Regions from separate parts of the Rhizobium oryzihabitans genome, predicted to be linked through region 2. Evidence: predicted binding sites of a transcription regulator. Region 2 holds the regulator's gene; the other holds the start of a gene.
What was found. Region 2 encodes HrcA, which represses chaperone genes, less so after heat shock. Its sites were predicted from a motif close to GTTAGCACTCNCNNNNNGNGAGTGCTAAC; they were not measured.
Positions count from the first base shown of each region.

Region 1: groES (co-chaperone GroES) is a predicted target of HrcA. The motif match lies at 1,092-1,120, and genes of this name have one in related genera.

Region 1 is NZ_CP048632.1:1,447,520-1,450,906, forward strand. It holds partial or broken gene G3A56_RS07670 (TIGR01459 family HAD-type hydrolase) at 1-723, opposite strand, end outside; gene groES (co-chaperone GroES) at 1,178-1,474, shown strand; gene groL (chaperonin GroEL) at 1,549-3,183, shown strand.
Region 2 is NZ_CP048632.1:1,864,751-1,868,137, reverse strand. It holds gene rdgB (RdgB/HAM1 family non-canonical purine NTP pyrophosphatase) at 1-93, opposite strand, end outside; gene rph (ribonuclease PH) at 111-827, opposite strand; gene hrcA (heat-inducible transcriptional repressor HrcA) at 964-2,055, shown strand; gene grpE (nucleotide exchange factor GrpE) at 2,169-2,804, shown strand; gene ptsN (PTS IIA-like nitrogen regulatory protein PtsN) at 2,892-3,353, opposite strand.

The sequences.
Region 1 (3,387 bases), 420 kb from region 2:
AAAGAAGGTTGAGGCCGCTCGCAATCGCGCCCTTCACATCCGTCGGCATGCCATCGCCAATGGCGAGCACGCGATCCTTCGGGAAGGAACCGCGCACTTCTTTGGCCGCCGCAAGGCAGGCTTCATAAATCGGCGCATGCGGCTTGCCGGCAATGCGGACTTCGCCGCCGAGCTGTTCATAATAGGCGGCCATGGCACCGGCGCAGGGAATGATGCGCTCGCCGCGCTCCACCACCAGATCGGGATTGGCGCAGATCATCGGCGCGCCGCGGGCGATGAAGCCCTTGAGCATCTCGGTATAATCCTCGGGGGTTTCCGTCTCGTCGTCGAAGAAACCGGTGCAGACGACGGATTGCGCTTCCGCCTCGCCCACCCGTTCGACATCGAGACCTTCGAGCAGCGGCATGTCCCGCTCCGGGCCAAGCAGGAAGACTTTCTTCGGACCTTCGGCGATCAGGCCGCGGGTAACGTCGCCGGAGGTGATGATGCGGTCATAGGCCTCATCCGGCACGCCGAGCACGCGAAGCTGGGCAATGACACCGGGGCTGGACGCGGCGAATTGGTGATGAGCACCACCGTCTTGCCGGCCTTGCGCGCTTCGTGCAGTGCAACCGCCGCATGGGGAAAGGCGCTGACGCCATTGTGCAGCACGCCCCAGACATCCGAAAGAATAACGTCGAACCCATCAGTGATTTCGCCGAGGGTGAGAATGCGATGGGCCATGATATGCTTTCCGGATGCGAGAAAAGGGTGTGCGTCACATCGCAAAGCGGGACGCCGATGGCAAGAAAAAAAGCGGTATCGAGCGGGGCTTCGGCCCGAACGGAATGCCGCCTCACACTCGCCGTCATCCTCGGGCTTGTCCCGAGGATCTAAACACGTCGAGAAAATCAATGCGTTGGCAGATCCTCGGGACAAGCCCGAGGATGACGGCGGCGACTTTTCGCGCCGTCCAAGCTCACGATGTGGAGTTTTATGACTTCTCCCAAGCATGGGAAATTTCTGTCATGGAACGCTGATAACCATAGCGCATAAAATTTTTCCGACGGCGCGTTCTTGACTCAGGTAGAACGCCTCCTTATCTCGGTTTCGCTGGCACTCCAACAAGGGGAGTGCTAACACCCATCACGTGAACCTCCAAAAGGTTCCTGAAGTCATTTGATCGAGGGATTAGGCAATGACAAGCACCAATTTCCGCCCGCTTCATGATCGCGTCGTCGTTCGTCGCGTTGAATCCGAAGCAAAGACCAAGGGCGGCATCATCATTCCCGATACCGCCAAGGAAAAGCCGCAGGAAGGCGAAATCGTCGCCGTCGGTTCCGGCGCACGTGACGAGGCCGGCAAGGTCGTCGCTCTCGACGTCAAGGTTGGCGATCGCGTCCTGTTCGGCAAGTGGTCGGGCACTGAAGTCAAGCTCGACGGCGAAGACCTTCTGATCATGAAGGAAGCCGACATCATGGGTATCATCGGCTGATTTCGCCGGACCCATCGTTTCCGTAAATTTCAAGCCGGACCCGGTCCGGCCGTTCGAAACCAGGAGTTTTGAAAATGGCAGCCAAAGAAGTCAAATTCGGCCGCACAGCGCGCGAAAAGATGCTCAAGGGCGTCGACATTCTCGCTGATGCAGTGAAGGTCACCCTCGGCCCGAAGGGTCGTAACGTCGTAATCGACAAGTCCTTCGGCGCACCGCGCATCACCAAGGACGGCGTTTCGGTCGCCAAGGAAATCGAACTGGAAGACAAGTTCGAGAACATGGGCGCACAGCTCGTTCGCGAAGTCGCTTCCAAGACCAACGACATCGCCGGTGACGGCACCACCACCGCAACGGTTCTGGCCCAGGCCATCGTTCGCGAAGGTGCAAAGGCAGTTGCTGCCGGCATGAACCCGATGGACCTGAAGCGCGGCATCGATCTGGCCGTTGCAGAAGTCGTCAAGGACCTTCAGGCCAAGGCCAAGAAGATCAACACTTCGGAAGAAGTTGCTCAGGTCGGCACGATCTCCGCAAACGGCGAACGTCAGATCGGTCTCGACATTGCTGAAGCAATGCAGCGCGTCGGCAACGAAGGCGTCATCACCGTTGAAGAAGCCAAGACCGCTGAAACCGAACTCGAAGTCGTCGAAGGCATGCAGTTCGACCGCGGCTACCTGTCGCCCTACTTCGTGACCAACCCGGAAAAGATGGTTGCGGACCTCGAAGACGCCTACATCCTTCTGCACGAAAAGAAGCTTTCGAACCTCCAGGCCATGCTGCCTGTTCTCGAAGCTGTCGTTCAGACCGGCAAGCCGCTCGTCATCATCGCTGAAGACGTCGAAGGCGAAGCTCTTGCAACGCTCGTCGTCAACAAGCTGCGTGGCGGCCTCAAGATCGCTGCCGTCAAGGCTCCTGGCTTCGGCGACCGCCGCAAGGCCATGCTGGAAGACATCGCCATCCTGACCGGTGGTACCGTCATTTCCGAAGACCTCGGCATCAAGCTCGAAAGCGTTACCCTCGACATGCTCGGCAAGTCGAAGAAGGTTTCGATCTCCAAGGAAAACACCACGATCGTCGACGGTGCCGGCCAGAAGTCGGACATCGAAGGCCGCGTTGCCCAGATCAAGGCGCAGATCGAAGAAACCACTTCCGACTACGACCGCGAAAAGCTGCAGGAACGTCTTGCCAAGCTCGCTGGCGGCGTTGCCGTGATCCGCGTTGGCGGTTCGACGGAAGTTGAAGTGAAGGAAAAGAAGGACCGCATCGACGACGCTCTCAACGCGACGCGCGCTGCTGTTCAGGAAGGCATCGTACCGGGCGGCGGCGTTGCCCTGCTGCGTTCTTCCACGAAGATCACCGCCAAGGGTGCAAACGACGACCAGGAAGCCGGCATCAACATCGTGCGCAAGGCTCTGCAGGCTCTGGTTCGCCAGATCGCAGAAAACGCTGGTGACGAAGCTTCCATCGTTGTTGGCAAGATCCTCGAAAAGAACGAAGACAACTACGGCTACAACGCCCAGACCGGCGAATATGGCGACCTGATCCAGCTCGGCATCGTCGACCCGGTCAAGGTTGTTCGCACGGCTCTGCAGAACGCAGCTTCGGTTGCTTCGCTGCTGATCACCACCGAAGCCATGATCGCCGAACTTCCGAAGAAGGAATCGGCAATGCCCCAGATGCCTGGCGGCGGCATGGGCGGCATGGACTTCTAATCAGTCCTGTCTCTGGAATAAGAAAGGGCGGTCTTCGGATCGCCCTTTTTCTTTGCCGCCCATGCCACCTTGGTGGTCTGGCGTCGCAAGCGCACCAGACGGGCGGCATGGACTTCCAATCAGTCCTGTCTCTGGAATAAGAAAGGGCGGTCTTCGGATCGCCTTTTTTCTTTGCCGCGGGGGGAACCGGCGACGCCAAATCCG
Region 2 (3,387 bases):
AAAGCCGAAAGGTCCGATGAGATCGGCAATTTCGGCGATCTTGCCCTTGTTGTGGCTGGCGACGACGATCGTTCTAGTATCGAGCTTGCGCATGACGTTTTCCTGTCGGCTCAGGCAATCGCCTGTTTCTGAAGGGCGACCAGCTCGCTGCAGCCTGCCTTTGCAAGGCCGAGCAGCGTCAGGAATTCCTCTTCGGAGAAAGGTGCGCCTTCCGCCGTTCCCTGAACCTCGACGATGCCGCCGGAGCCGGTGATGACGAAATTCGCGTCGGTCTCGGCGGAGGAGTCTTCCAGATAATCGAGATCGATGACGGGTTGTTTTGCGAAGATACCGCAGGAGATCGCCGCGATGTGATCCTTGAGGACCTTTTCGACCTTGATCATGTTGCGGGTTTCCATCCACTTCAGGCAGTCGTGGAGAGCAATCCATGCGCCGGTGATCGAGGCGGTGCGTGTGCCGCCATCGGCCTGAATGACGTCGCAGTCGATGCTGATCTGGCGCTCCCCGAGCGCCTGCAGATCAACGACGGCGCGGAGCGAGCGGCCGATGAGGCGCTGGATTTCCTGCGTGCGCCCACCCTGCTTGCCGGCGGCGGCTTCGCGCTTCATGCGTTCATGGGTGGAACGCGGCAGCATGCCGTATTCGGCGGTGACCCAGCCCTTGCCGCTGTTGCGCAGCCACGGCGGCGTCTTTTCCTCAAGGCTTGCGGTGACGAGCACATGCGTGTCACCGAACTTGACCAGACAGGAGCCTTCCGCATGTTTCGAGAAATTACGCTCGAAGGAAACCTTGCGCATCTGATCGGTTTTTCTGCCTGAAGGCCGCATATGATCCACTCTCCATGTTGGTTCCTGCCTTCTAAGGCGAGGCCCGGGCATTTGCAAAGCCAATTTCCATTTTGTCCCAGCGGTGCGACGCATTATATTGATGCAAACAGGATTTGGATGACAAAGAACGGACGAGATGGGCTTTTCAGCACCGCTTTCAAAAGATCAGGCATCGCTGCTGGATGAACGGTCGCGGGAGATTTTCCGGCGCATCGTCGAAGGCTATCTCGACACCGGCGAACCTTTGGGATCGCGCAGCCTGTCGCGGCTGCTGCCGATGTCGCTTTCACCCGCCTCCGTCCGCAACGTCATGAGCGACCTTGAGGAACTCGGCCTCATTTATTCGCCGCATATCAGCGCCGGGCGCCTGCCCACCCAGACGGGGCTGCGTTTCTTCGTCGACGCCTTCATGCAGGTGGGCGATCTGCCTGCTGAGGAGCGGGCGAACATCGACCGGCAGATCGGCCCGGTCGCCGGCCACGAGCAATCTCTGGAAGGGTTGCTCACGGAGGCGAGCCGCATGCTATCAGGCATGTCGCGCGGTGCGGGCCTCGTGCTGACAGCCAAGAACGACGTCATCCTCAAACATGTGGAATTCATCCGGCTGGAGCCCACCAAGGCGCTCGCCGTGCTGGTCGGCGATCACAACCAGGTCGAAAACCGCATCATCGAATTGCCCGCCGGCATTTCGTCATCACAATTGATCGAGGCGGCGAATTTCATCAATGCCCATCTGTCCGGCCAGACGCTGCAGGAGCTGCGAGCCCAGTTCCAGAGGCAGCAGGCGGAATTGCAATCGGAATTGGGCACGCTGGCGCAGGATCTGATCGAGCGCGGCCTGGCCGTCTGGGCGGGGGACAATGAGGATGGCAAACTTGGCCGCCTCATTGTTCGCGGGCGCTCCAACCTGCTCGAAGGTCTCGCCGGTGAGGAAGACATTGATCGCGTGCGCCTGCTGTTCGACGATCTCGAGCGCAAGGAAAACCTCATCGAGATCCTAAATCTTGCGGAAAGCGGCTCTGGGGTCAGGATTTTCATCGGTTCGGAAAACAAGCTCTTTTCATTGTCCGGTTCATCGCTGATCGTCGCGCCCTACCGCGATGAGGAAAACCGTGTCGTGGGTGCGGTCGGCGTCATCGGTCCCACCAGGCTCAATTACGCCCGTATCGTACCTATGGTGGACTATACAGCGCAGATCATGGCCCGCCTTTCCCGCAAGCAGAGATAGGACAAAGCCGCAAGGTCAGAGAATGCGGCAAGCTTTTCGCCGCAAGCCTTGATTTTTGCCCGTCAAAGCTCGATATCGGGCGCAACCAACAACATTCAAATCTGGAGAACGTCATGACCGACGATACAAAAAAGCCCGGACCTGACGCTGATGTCGCCGAAGAGTTTGTCGAACCCGCGCTTGCCGGGGAAGAACCTGCCGAAGCCGCCGAACCCGATCCGGTCGAACTGCTCAAGGCCGAAAATGCCGATCTGCGCGACAAGTTCCTGCGTCTCGCAGCGGAAATGGACAATCTTCGCCGCCGTACCGAACGCGACGTCAAGGATGCCAAGTCCTATTCGCTCGCTGGTTTCGCACGCGACATGCTAGCCGTTTCCGACAATCTTCGCCGCGCTCTCGAGGCCATTCCGGATGAACTCAAGACCAATGGCGAAGCCGGCCTCAACGGTCTGATCGAAGGCGTGGAGATGACCGAGCGCTCGATGTTGTCGACGCTGGAGCGCCACGGCGTGAAGAAGATCGATGCCGAGGGTCAGAAATTCGACCCGAATTTCCACCAGGCCATGTTCGAAATCCCCAACACAGCGGTTCCGAACAACACGGTCCTTCAGGTGGTTCAGGCCGGCTTTACCATCGGTGATCGCGTGCTGCGTCCCGCCATGGTTGGCGTCGCCAAGGGCGGCCCGAAAGTTGAGATATCCGCATCGGCTGAGCCGGGCACCTCTTCTCTCAATGAAAAGGATGCCTGAGGCATTCTCTTCTTACCCCAATAAAAAACGCGCCTTCAGGGCGCGTTTTTTATGTCATGAAAACTGAGGCCAGCAGAAAAGTGGCTATCAGGCCGCCGTCGCCTGCTCCTGATTGAGGAAGGCGTAGATTGCCGTGTCGGAATCGGTGGCGCGCAGCTTGGCTACCAGTTCGGGGTCGCGCAGGGCGCGCGCAATTCTGGAAAGCGCCTTCAGGTGATCCGCGCCGGCGCCCTCGGGCGCGAGCAACAGGAAAACCAGATCAACCGGCTGATCGTCCAGCGCTTCGAAATCGACCGGGGTTTCAAGGCGTGCGAAAACGCCCGTGATCTGGTGAATGCTGCTGAGCTTGCCATGCGGAATGGCAATGCCGTGCCCGACGCCGGTGGAGCCGAGTTTTTCACGCTGGAGGATGACGTCGAAAACTTCCCGTTCCGAGACTCCGGTAATTCTGGCTGCCTTTGCGGCCAGCTCCTGAAGCAATTGCTTTTTGGAATTCACCTTGAGGGCGGGAATAATCGCATCTTGTTGCAGCAAATCTGCCAACGCCATTCTCTTTTTCCTTCATGCCATCGAGACGATGTGG